DNA from 2 places in the Pseudarthrobacter sp. ATCC 49987 genome. Region 2 is predicted to be linked to the other one. Evidence: riboswitches for the same ligand, from Rfam matches in the RefSeq annotation. Region 2 holds a riboswitch; the other holds the start of a gene.
The links. Region 2 has a riboswitch for cyclic di-AMP ahead of GXK59_RS13885 (NlpC/P60 family protein). Riboswitches for the same ligand answer to the same signal wherever they lie in the genome.
Positions count from the first base shown of each region.

Region 1 (5,929 bases), 190 kb from region 2:
AGGTAAGGCTCAGGGGGGCGCAGATGCGGGGAGTGATGGCCCAAGCTCAGGCGCCGCGGTGCCCGGCGAAGAAGTCCCGCAGCAACGCGGCGCACTCCGGTTCCCGGACCCCGCCATACACTTCCACCCAGTGGTTGAGCCGGCGCTCGCGGAGGATATCGAACACGGACCCGGCGGCCCCGGCCTTCTCGTCCCATGCCCCGAAAACCACCCGGGGAATCCGGGCCAGCACCACGGCGCCGGCGCACATGGCGCAGGGCTCCAACGTCACCACCAGCGTGCAGTCCGCCAGCCGCCAGCCGTCACCGGCGCTCCCGCCCCGGGAGCTGAGTTCCTGCAGCCGGGCGGCGGCCGCACGGATGGCCACCATCTCCGCGTGCGCCGTCGGGTCGCCGAGTGCCTCGCGTTCGTTGCGCCCGCTGCCGAGCACCGTACCGTCGGGGCCGATGACGACGGCGCCGATCGGCACGTCCTCGGTGGCCAGGGCGGCGCGCGCCTCGGCGAGGGCAAGGCCCATCCATTCGGCATGGCGGGGCTCGGGGGAAGTCATGGCTCAATGATAGTTTCGACAGTAAGCACGCTGTGCAGCCCGGCTGCCCGGCAACCACACCGGCACCAACATTCGGGAGAAACCGTGAACACCGGGACAGAGAGCTGGCTGACGCAGCGCTGGGGCAAATGGGTGGTGCCCTACGCGGCGCTGTGGGCCACAATGCTCATCGGCGGCGTGGTGGTGCTGGTCCTGGCGCTGCTAAGTGCCGAGGTCTATGACAACGTCGTGGACGACGCCGGCCTGGCGAACCTGGACAAGCCCACCCTCGGGATGATGGAGCAGCTCCGCAGCCCCGGCCTGGATGCGTTTGTCACGGGCTTCACCAACATCGGCGGCGGGATCGGGATGCCCATCCTGGCCAGTATCCTCACGGCGTGGCTCATCTGGGCCAGCCGGACCTGGCGGCCGCTGATCCTGATCGGCGGCGCTGCCGCCGTCTCCGTGACCGCGACGTCCGTGGGCAAGAAGCTGATCGGGCGCACCCGCCCGGACCACGCCGACGCCGTCCCGCCCTACGAAACCTCGCCGTCGTTCCCGAGCGGCCACACGCTCAACACGACGGTGGTGATCGGACTGGTGGTGTACCTCGCCTGCCTGCAAATTAAACGCACGCTGGCCCGGGTCAGCCTGATAGCGGCGGGGGCGGTGTTCATCTTCGCGATGGGCATGAGCCGGGTCTATCTGGGCCACCACTGGATGACCGATGTGATCATCGGCTGGGTGCTGGGACTGGCCTGGGTCGGGATAGTGATCCTGGCCCACCGGCTCTTCCATGTCCTGCGGCACCGGGAACAGGCCGGACCCGCACCGACTTTCGACAACGAGGCCCACCTGCGCGACGGCGCCGCCGGCAGCGGCGCTCCGGGGGAGACGAACGACGTCGGGACCCGCGGTCCCACGGGCGGGCCCCCTGCCGCCGGGTGATAGTTTTGACCCATGCGCACTCTCGTTGTGGACCACCCGCTGGTCGCCCATAAGCTCACCGTCCTGCGGGACAAGAACACCCCGTCACCGGTCTTCCGCCAGCTCACCGAGGAACTCGTCACGCTCCTGGCGTACGAGGCCACCCGGGAAGTCCGCACCGAACCGGTGACCATCGAGACACCGGTCAGCACCACCATTGGCACGGCTTTCACCAAGCCCACCCCGCTGGTGGTCCCCATCCTGCGCGCCGGACTCGGCATGCTTGAGGGCATGACCAAGCTGGTCCCCACGGCCGAGGTCGGATTCCTGGGCATGGCCCGCGATGAAGAGACCCTGGGCATCATCACGTATGCCGAACGCCTCCCCGAGGACCTCACGGACCGGCAGATCTTCGTCCTGGACCCCATGCTCGCCACCGGCGGCACGCTGCGCGAGGCCATCAAGTTCCTCTTCAAGCGCGGCGCCTCCGACGTCACCTGCATCTGCCTTCTGGCCGCCCCGGAAGGCCTGGCGAAGCTGGAAGAGGAGCTTGCCGACGCCAACGTGACGATCGTGCTCGCCTCGATCGACGAGAAGCTCAACGAGAAGTCCTACATCGTCCCGGGCCTGGGCGACGCCGGCGACCGCCTCTACGGCGTGGCCGGCTAGCCCCTACCGGAAAATAGCACCCGGGGCTAGCCTGAGCCGCATGGACTGGAAACTTGAACTTGTCTTTGTTCCCGTGTCTGATGTGGACCGTGCCAAGGATTTCTACGTCAACAAGGTCGGCTTCAACGCCGACTACGACGAACGGCCCATGGACGGCATCCGCTTCGTCCAGCTGACCCCGCCGGGCTCAGGCTGCTCCATTGCCATCGGCGAGGGGCTCAACGACGCTCCGCCGGGAACGGCCCCCAGCCTGCAGCTTGTGGTCAGCGATATCCAGGCCGCGCACAAACAGCTTAAGGACAACGGCGTGGACGTCAGCGACGTCGACGTCCAGGACTGGGGGCACTTCGTCCACTTTGCCGACCCGGACGGCAACAAATGGGCGGTGCAGTACATCCCCAACCGTCCCGGCGGTTAGCCGCTCTGCGACACCGTTTTCGCGGACTGCGGCAGGCAGAAGCGAGGCCCCGGATCCAGTGGATCCGGGGCCTCGCGTCCGGCCGGGGCTGAGGCCCGCGGTGCCGGTTGTTTAGTACCAGTTGTGCGCGTAGTGGAAGTTCAGGGCGCCGCACGGGGAGCCGTAGCGGTCCTTGACGTACGTCAGGCCCCAGTTGATCTGGGTCCGGTAGTTGGTGCGGTAATCGGCGCCCGCGCTGGCCATCTTCTCGGCCGGCAGGGACTGGACCACACCGTAGGCGCCGCTGCTCGGGTTGGTGGCAGTCGTCTTCCAGTCCGACTCCTTGGTCCAGAGTTTCATCAGGCACTGCATCTCGTTGGCGGCCCAGCCATGGGAGCCCAGCTGGCTCGCCGCGTACGCCTGTGCGCCGGCAGGATCGTCGACGGCAACAGGAGCGGGTGCCGGGGCGGGCGCGGGGGCCGGGGCAGCCGCCGGGGCCGGTGCTTCGGCGGGCTTCACCTCGGTGGACTGGGCCGCGATGCCGCCGGTGGGGACAGGGGTCTGGTTCGCCACCCGGACACGTTCAAAATCGAGGTGCGTCAGGGGGGCCGCCGTGACGGTTGATTCCGTGGAGTTGCCGGCGTTGGCAGTGCGGGCGGCTGTCTCGGACGCCTGGCCGGCGGCTCCGACTCCCACTAGCACTGCACAAGCGGCAGCAACAACGGCCGCCCGGCGGCCGGTGGAGCCTGCATTGGTGGCAAAGCGGGACAGGGCCGAAGCGGGCTTGGCCGGCTCAGCGCGGTGGCGGGATGGCTTCGAGCGGGTCGGTGCAGCGCCGTCAGGGCGCGCTTGTGCCTTGAATTCAGTCATGATCGCCTCTCAACGCCTGCGGAGTTAGCTGTCGGGTTCGGATGAGGTCATCCGGCCGCACGGAATCTCACGTGTCGGCTTCACCCCAAGGGCGCAATGTGCAGAAATGCCCGGGAACTCTGGGTTCCCCGCCTCTGCCTGGTCCAGCGGAATCCGGGAGGCGGCAGAGCTTGGCGTGCATCCGGATATGCGGCCCTAGTGATGGCCGCACCCTAAAAACGGTACAGGACTCGGACTGCTGAGTCACATTTTGGTAACAGGGATCACGACGACGGCGTGGCCGCTTGCTCCCGGGCCTGTCCGGCGGGGGCCTCTCCCCGGCCCGCCGGAGGGGTAGCCGGCAGGCGCACCGTGAACTCGGTCCGGCCGGGCGCCGAGGCCACGCTGACCGTCCCACCGTGGGCCTCCACAATCGACTGCACGATGGACAATCCCAGCCCGCTGGTTCCCTCTGCCGACGCGGCGGAAGCCGTTGGGGCCATCCCGACGGCAGCGGCCGCCGGGGGGCCGGGGAGCGTCCTGGGCGGGTGAATCGGATGGCGGGGAAGGGGCCGCCGGCCGGGTGCCGGCGTCGTACCGGTCACGGGATTCTTCCGGGACGCGTCAGCGCGCGTGAACCGCGCAAACACGCGGTCCACGAACTCGGGGGAGATCCCGGGGCCGTTGTCCGTCACGGTCATCACGGCGCTCCCGTCCGGCGCGCGCTTCACGCCGGTCACCACCATGGTGCCGGGGCCGGTGTGCTTGCGCGCGTTGGAGAGCAGGTTGGCCAGCACCTGGTGCAGCTGGGTCGCGTCCCCGCGGACCACCACCGGCTCTTCCGGGAGTTCCAGATGCCAGACCCGGTCCGGGGCCATGACCTTCTCGTCGCTGACCGTCTCGATGGCCAGCTGGGTGAGGTCGACCTCGGTGAGCTTGAGGGGCTGGCCCTCGTCCAGCCGGGCAAGCAGGAGCAGGTCCTCCACCAGGGTGGTCATCCGTTCGGACTGGCTCTGCACCCGGGCGAGGGACTTTGCGCCGTCGGGGGTGAAGTGTTCGGTCATCCGCATCAGCTCGGTGTAGCCGCGGATGGCTGTCAGGGGTGTGCGCAGCTCGTGCGAGGCGTCCGCGACGAACTGGCGGACCTTCGTCTCGCTCTTCTGCCGGGCTTCGAGTGCGTTGGAGACGTTGTCCAGCATCAGGTTCAAGGCATGGCCGACACTGCCCACCTCGGTGCCGGGATGAGCCGCGGCGGCGGGCACCCGCATGGCGAGTCCCACTTCTCCGGCGTCGAGCGGGAGGCGGGAGACCTGTGTGGCCACCTCGGAGAGCTGATCAAGCGGCTTCATGGTGCGGCGGATCAGCGCCGTCCCGGCAAGGCCGATCACGACGAGGCCGCCAGCGGACACGAGCACCATCGTCCAGACCAATGAAGCCAGCGTGTTCTGTTTCTCGGCGAGCGGCAGGCCGGTGACGATCACATCGCCGTCCGGGGTCTCGGCGGCCACCAGCCGGTAGGCTCCGGCGGACAGGGTCCGGTTCACGGGCTCGCTCCGGGCGGCGAGCTTGAGGAGAACTTCGTCGTCCTCGTCGGTGAGCGACTTCCGGGTGGCGTCCTCGGCGAGGAAGCCGGCGCTGCGGACGGAGTCGTCCACGATCCTGGCGTTCAGGGTACCGATTCCCTGGCCCCGCGCGTCCAGGGGGTCTGCGCGGCCGCCGGTGCGGCCAAACTCGCGGGCGCGGTCGGCAGCCTGCACCAATTGCTTGTCGAGCTGCCTGGTCAGGAAGGAGTCCATCGAGGCATAGCTGACGACGCCGACCGCACCGCAGATCGCCACGAGCAGGGCCATGGTGACCAGGACAAGCCGGGTGCGCAGATGCCAGGTGGCGGGGTTGCGCCAGTTGAGCCCGGAAGGGCGGATCGTGGGGGAGCGGTCAGGCACGGATCAGTCCGCCGGCTTCAGGACATAGCCGGCGCCGCGCACCGTGTGGATCATGGGCGGGTGGTTGGCGTCGACCTTCTTGCGCAGGTACGAGATGTAGAGTTCCACGATGTTGGCCTGCCCGCCAAAGTCGTAGTCCCATACCCGGTCCAGGATCTGGGCTTTGCTGACAACGCGTTTCGGGTTCTCCATGAGGTAGCGCAGCAGCTCGAACTGGGTGGCAGTGAGGTGCAACTCCTCACCCGCGCGACGCACTTCGCGCGTGTCGATGTTCAGGACGAGATCCCCGACGACGAGTTCGGCGGTATCCATCGCGGCCACTCCGGAACGCTGGACCAGCCGATGCAGCCGGAGCAACACTTCCTCCATGCTGAACGGCTTCGTCACGTAGTCGTCCCCGCCGGCAGCCAGCCCGGTGATGCGGTCCTGGACAGCGTCCTTTGCTGTCAGGAACAGTGCCGGCACCTCGGGGGCGAAGGCGCGGATCCGGCCCAGCAGCTCAACGCCGTCGAATCCGGGAAGCATCACGTCGAGCACTAGCACGTCGGGGCGGAATTCCTTGGCAAGCTTCATTGCTTCGGGCCCGTCGGCGGCGACGGCCACCGACCAGCCCGC
Region 1 covers NZ_JAABNS010000001.1:3,198,952-3,204,880, reverse strand. The annotation lists gene GXK59_RS14780 (DNA glycosylase AlkZ-like family protein) at 1-6, shown strand, start outside; gene GXK59_RS14775 (nucleoside deaminase) at 47-550, opposite strand; gene GXK59_RS14770 (phosphatase PAP2 family protein) at 635-1,477, shown strand; gene upp (uracil phosphoribosyltransferase) at 1,490-2,125, shown strand; gene GXK59_RS14760 (glyoxalase superfamily protein) at 2,166-2,543, shown strand; gene GXK59_RS14755 (hypothetical protein) at 2,655-3,392, opposite strand; cyclic di-AMP (ydaO/yuaA leader) riboswitch at 3,391-3,551, opposite strand; gene GXK59_RS14750 (HAMP domain-containing sensor histidine kinase) at 3,656-5,314, opposite strand; gene GXK59_RS14745 (response regulator transcription factor) at 5,318-5,929, opposite strand, start outside.
Region 1: another riboswitch for cyclic di-AMP. It lies ahead of GXK59_RS14755 (hypothetical protein); the one in region 2 lies ahead of GXK59_RS13885 (NlpC/P60 family protein).

Region 2 (5,929 bases):
AGCCCGCCGGCAGCCGAGGTGGCGTCAACCAGGACGAGGGACCCTTCATCGGCGCCGGCCACGCGCCGGACCGGAGCGGCGACACCGGTGGACGTCTCGTTCTGGGGCCAGGCGTAAACGTCGACGCCGGCCTCGGCCCGGGCCGCCGGCCGGGTGCCCGGCTCGGACTTGATGATGGAGGAATCGGCCAGGAACGGTGCATTGTTGGTGGCGGAAGCGAACTTCGAGCCAAACTCGCCAAAGGACAAGTGCTGTGCCTTGTTCTCCACCAGCCCGAAGCTGGCGATGTCCCAGAACGCGGTTGATCCGCCGACGCCCAGGATGACCTCATAGCCCTCGGGAGCACGGAAGAACTGGCTGAGCCCGGTCCGGACCGACCCCACCAGGTTCTTGACCGGCGCCTGGCGGTGGGATGTTCCCAGCAGATTCGAGGCCGCTGCGAGTGCTTCCATCTGTTCCGGGCGGACCTTGGACGGCCCGGCGCCGAACCGGCCGTCCTTTGGAAGGAGGTTTGCGGGAATCGTGATGCTGGTGTCGCTCACAGTGGCTCCAATTTTTCGGCTGGTACAAAGTGTGGCTCGGGAGGTGGCCCGGCAGGGTGGCTGCAGCGGAGCCTGTCCTTTCATTCTGCCTGACTGCCCCGCGGGGGAGGGAAAAAGGACCGTCACAGTCCGGTCATTGAGATTATCCGGAGTAATTCAAATTAGGCTAAGCTGGCCTGCGAACGTACGGCGGACCCCGCCAGGGCGCCAGCAGCACGCGGTACGGTGGGAATTACGCAAGGACGGCGCTCGAGGAGCTGAGCTGAATGACGGATCTGATCGATACAACCGAGATGTATCTTCGGACCATTCTGGAACTTGAAGAAGAAAACATCGTCGCCCTCCGAGCCCGCATCGCCGAGCGGCTGCGCCACTCCGGACCCACTGTGTCCCAGACGGTCGGCCGGATGGAACGCGACGGACTGGTGGTTGTTTCCGGCGACCGGCACCTTGAACTGACGGAAACCGGCCGGAAACGCGCCATCGAAGTCATGCGCAAGCACCGTCTTGCCGAACGGCTGCTGGCTGACGTGATCGGGCTCGACTGGGCCTACGTCCACGAGGAAGCCTGCCGCTGGGAACACGTCATGAGCGAACGGGTCGAACGACGGATCTTCGAACTGCTCAACCACCCCACCGTCTCGCCCTATGGCAACCCGATTCCCGGCCTCGCGGAACTGGGCGGCCTGCCGTCCCAGCCCCTCGCGGACGGCGTCGTGAACCTGCTCGAAGCCATGACCGGCTACGGGCCCGATTCCACGGTCAGGGTTAACCGGCTTGCCGAGCCCATCCAGGTGGAACCGGAACTGCTGGTCCAGCTCGATGAGGGTGGCATCCGCCCGGGCGCCCTGGTGTCGCTGGAGCGTGTGGGGGAGTACATCTCGGTGCGGGTCCCCGACATCGAAGGTGCCCTGGAACTACCGCCCGAGGTCGCGGCCCACGTCTTTGTTACCGTCAGTTAACAGGAGCTATCCGAGGACTCATGGACCACCCATGAGTTGTGCACAGGGCCGATAACGGATTTATCTCTGGACGGCTTAATCGCCTATAGTTGATCACTAGTACCGATACCAAAGCGTTATCTGATCCGAAGCCGAACTCTGCCAGCGGATCAGTCGCCGAATCACCTTCTGGCAGAGGCGGGGGAACCACTTCTGGCTGTTCAACAGCCTTGGGGTGAAGTCCGTCAGCGGCAAGCACACTGGACCGAGGGACTCCCCTGGATGCCCCTGCGCCTGGATGCTTGCTACGGCGGACCGGGTCTTTGATCTCTCTGACCCGAATCCGACAGCTAACTCCGCAGGCTTCTCCAGAGAGGAATCGTTCTTGACCACCCAGACCGCCAGGGGCCGACGTCGCGCGTCCGGTCCCGCACCGGAGCCGCGTCCGGCCGTCGCCGTCATGGCAGACCGCCCCCGTGACGCGCACCGCGATGAACGAAGAGGCCGCCGCAGCCCGTTCCGTCAGGTAACAGACTTTGCCGCCGCCAGCGGCGTTGGTCAAAAGGCCGGCATTGCGCTGGCCGCCACGGGTCTGGTCCTCACCGTCACGGTCCCCGCGACGGGCCCCGTGATGGCCACGAACACGGGTTCCTCCTCCGGATCCGTCTCGGCCGCCGTCCAACCGGACGTCACCGCCGCCGACGCCAAGATCGACTTCAACCGCACCGCTATCACCACCCAGGGTGACCCGGACGGAAAGCTCAAGCAGTTGCTGGGCGCCCAGTCCGTCGGCTCCATCACCCGGGCAGCCTCCTCGGGCAGCCTCGGCCCGCCCCTGGACCAGATGAAGACCGCGTCGCCCTTCGGCTACCGCGTCAGCCCCATCACCGGCGGCTCCGGGGAATTCCACCGCGGCCAGGACTACTCGGCCCAGTGCGGCACTGCCGTCCACGCTGCCGCGAGCGGCACCGTGACCTTCACGGGATGGCATCCCTACGGTGGCGGAAACCGGGTGGTGATCGATCACGGCAACGGCCTGGAGACCACCTACAACCACTTGTCCTCGTCCAGCGTCAAGGTGGGCCAGCAGGTCTCCCGCGGCGATGTCGTGGCGCTCAGCGGCACCACCGGCGCCTCTACGGGCTGCCACCTGCACTTCGAGGTCATGGTCAACGGCGAAGTCGTTGACCCGACCGGTTGGCTCTGACAAAGCTGAAGGGAAGCTCTCGCATTCTTGTGACACGCCGTGATCCGAATGTGACATTGGGCCCCGACTGCTGTACCGTTTGACCTACGCCAACTTTTCCGAAGTTGGCGCTCTTGAGTGGATTGCCTAGCTCTGCCACCGCTCAAGGTCCGTTCGCATTACATCGTCTGGCAGGGGCGGGGGAACCAATTTTGGTCTTCGCAAGAAGACCTTGGGGTTAAGTCGCAAAGCTTCCCAGGAAGCAGCGCGGCCGGGTGACTCCCATCCGAATCCGACAGCTCACCTCGCAGGCATTGGGAGAGGCTACTTTCGTGTCTTCACGCCACAATGCTGCGCGTCACCGCGCTTGCGCGGCTCTTACGAGCCCGCTGGAATCCAACTTCCGTGCCGCCCTTGCTGGCGCCCGGAACGGATCCCGCACCGCCGTTTCAATCTCTACTGAGTCCGGCCCGCAGGCCATGCACCTGCATGCAGTTCCCGCTTTTGGCGCGTCTTCGCAGTACACCCTTCGCTAAGTAACCCATTTCGGGGCGATCCGGCGTACCCCCAAGATGCCGGAGCGTCCTCAGCCTGCGCCTGAAAAGCGCGGACCCAGGATCACGAAAGAGAGAACTTAATGACTACTCGTGCAAACGCACGGCACCGCGCCGAGGTCACCAAGACCAACTCGCTGGCCGTCATTGCCAAGGCTGTCGGCGACAACGCCGGCGGCATGGGCCGTCAGGCCGCAGTTATCGCTGCCGCTTCCGGCCTCGTCCTGACCAGCGGTATCGCAGCCAACGCTGCTGAGGCCAACGTCCAGCGCGAATCCACTTCGGCTTCCACGCTCGAAGTCCAGTCGGCCACCCCGGCGACCATCTCGGCAGCTTCCACCATCGCCATCTCCTACGAGAAGCCGGCCGTCACCACCTCCCCGGCACCGGTCGTCGAGGCCCCGAAGCCTGTCGTGAAGGTCCAGGAGACTCCCACGGCGAACACCGCCAAGACCGCCGGCACCAAGGTCGGCGCCGCCGGCACCGCTGCCCCGGCCGTCGCCAGCGGCATGGGCGCCACGATCGCCGCCGCTGCCTACGCCCAGATCGGCGTCAGCCAGGACTGCACCGCACTCGCCACGAACGCTCTGGCTGCTGCGGGCATCAACTACCACGGCTGGCCGGCAGGTTACCTGTCCCTCGGCCGCACCGTGAGCGCCGCCGAGGCACAGCCGGGCGACCTCGCGTACTACCAGAACGGTGGCGCCGGCATGGCCCACATCGCTGTATACGTCGGCAACGGCATGGCCGTTCACGGCGGCTGGAACGGTGGAACCACGTCCCTGCAGACTGTCAACGTCGGCTCCGGCCCGGTCTTCATCCGCGTCGGCGGCTAAGACAGCAGCTGTAGCAAAGTAATCAAAGCACAGGACCCCTGCCATTCGGCGGGGGTCCTTTGCGTTGCCGGGGCGTGAACTTCAGCCGACACGGGTCGCGGCAGGCAAAAAAGATTCGGCGAATTGGCATGTCCATGTTTACTCTTGTTTTGTCGATCCATAGCCCGACCATGCAGAGGGCAGCCGGCCCTCGTGCCCCTGGCGGGTGCGGCCGTGAAGAGGTATGCGGATGCGCACACTCGTTCTGAATGCTGGATATGAGCCGCTGGCGGTTGTGACCTTCCGCCGGGCGCTCGTCCTTGTGCTGACTGGAAAGGCCAGTGTCGTGGCGGAAGGCGACGATCCCGTCGTCGGGCCGCAGGACGTCCTTGGCCGGCCGTCGGTGATTCTCCTGAATCGCTACATCAGGCCCCGGTACAACACGATGACGGCGGTGAGCCGCCGCGGAGTGCTCCGACGGGACGGACACCGTTGCGCGTACTGCGGCAAAGCTGCCCACACCATCGATCATGTCCAGCCCAAATCCAGGGGCGGTGCGGATTCCTGGGAAAACCTCGTCGCTGCCTGCCTGCGGTGCAACAACGCCAAGGGCGACCACACCCCGGGTGAAATGGGATGGAAGCTCAGCTTCAGCCCGGCACCTCCCAGGGGCACCACGTGGCAAATCAAGGAGCTGGAGAAGCCGACGCCGGCCTGGGACCCGTTCCTGCTGCCGGAATCCGCTGCCTGACGCGGCCCGCCGCTGCCTGGCCTTTGGTGCCTGACCGGCTGGCCCGGACCACGCTAGGCTGGGCCGGTGGAATTCGATGCTGTCATTCTTTCCGGGGGCCGGTCCGCCCGGCTGGGAGGCGTTCCCAAGTCCGGGCTGATGCACGACGGCGCCACCCTCCTGGAACGCGCGCTGCAGGCCGCCCGCGGCGCGGCGGCCGTCGCCGTAGTCGGGCCCGACCCGGGGGCCCTGCCGGAAGGGGTGCTGAGCTGCCGCGAGGATCCGCCCTTTGCCGGCCCTGCAGCTGCCGTTGCCGCCGGGCTGTCCGCCCTGGAACAGCACCGCCGTGGGGACCCCCGGCACCCGGGCGCGGCCCCGTTCACCCTTGTCCTCGCCGTCGATATGCCCCGGGCGGGGGCCGCCGTCCAGGCGCTGCGGGAAGCGGCCGCGGGTGCCGCGCCGGGGGACGGGCTGATGGCGGTCTCTGCTGACGGGCGCCGGCAGCCGCTGGTGGGCCTATATGGCACAGCTGCGCTACAACACTGCGTCGACGAGGCCCGGCAGCGCGGCGCGCTGGAGAATGCCTCCGTTTTCGCCCTTCTTGCTACGCTGAAGGTGCGCGAAGTCAGCGTCCCCAGAGGGTCCACGGATGATGTGGATACTTGGGACGATGCCTCCGCGTTAGGGGTAAGCGGCCCACCCGAGGGGCAGGGCCGCGACAGCCTTGGCCGTGGCCGCCACCATCCAGGCATCCGGTCCGGGGCTCCCCAGCTGAACTCGACCTTGGAGGCAAACGGTGAAGAGCAAGGATGAAACACTGGAAGACTGGTGCCGTGCCCTGCTTCAGGCCCTGGAACTGGACGGCGTCGAGGTTGACGTGAACGAGGTCCTGGCCTTGGCCGGGGTGGCAGCGCACTCGGTGGTGCGACCGGCTGCTCCTTTGACGACCTTCATTGCCGGTTTCGCGGCCGGCCTGGCCTCCGGCTCCGGCCAGGCCACAGATGCCGTCGCAATGCGGGCCGCGATGGGCGTTGCCCGCAAACTCGCCAACGACTACGCAGCCAACGAAGCCCCCGGAGCATGACACCTGCACCCCCTCACGGCAGCGCGGCTGCCGCACGGGATGAGCCTGCAGGGGGCGCCCCTGCCGAAGGCCCGGCC
Region 2 covers NZ_JAABNS010000001.1:3,005,722-3,011,650, reverse strand. The annotation lists gene serC (phosphoserine transaminase) at 1-542, opposite strand, end outside; gene GXK59_RS13895 (metal-dependent transcriptional regulator) at 809-1,504, shown strand; cyclic di-AMP (ydaO/yuaA leader) riboswitch at 1,649-1,864, shown strand; gene GXK59_RS13890 (M23 family metallopeptidase) at 1,869-2,690, shown strand; cyclic di-AMP (ydaO/yuaA leader) riboswitch at 2,828-2,997, shown strand; gene GXK59_RS13885 (NlpC/P60 family protein) at 3,307-4,059, shown strand; gene GXK59_RS13880 (HNH endonuclease) at 4,289-4,789, shown strand; gene mobA (molybdenum cofactor guanylyltransferase) at 4,856-5,581, shown strand; gene GXK59_RS13870 (DUF6457 domain-containing protein) at 5,565-5,852, shown strand; gene GXK59_RS13865 (molybdopterin molybdotransferase MoeA) at 5,849-5,929, shown strand, end outside.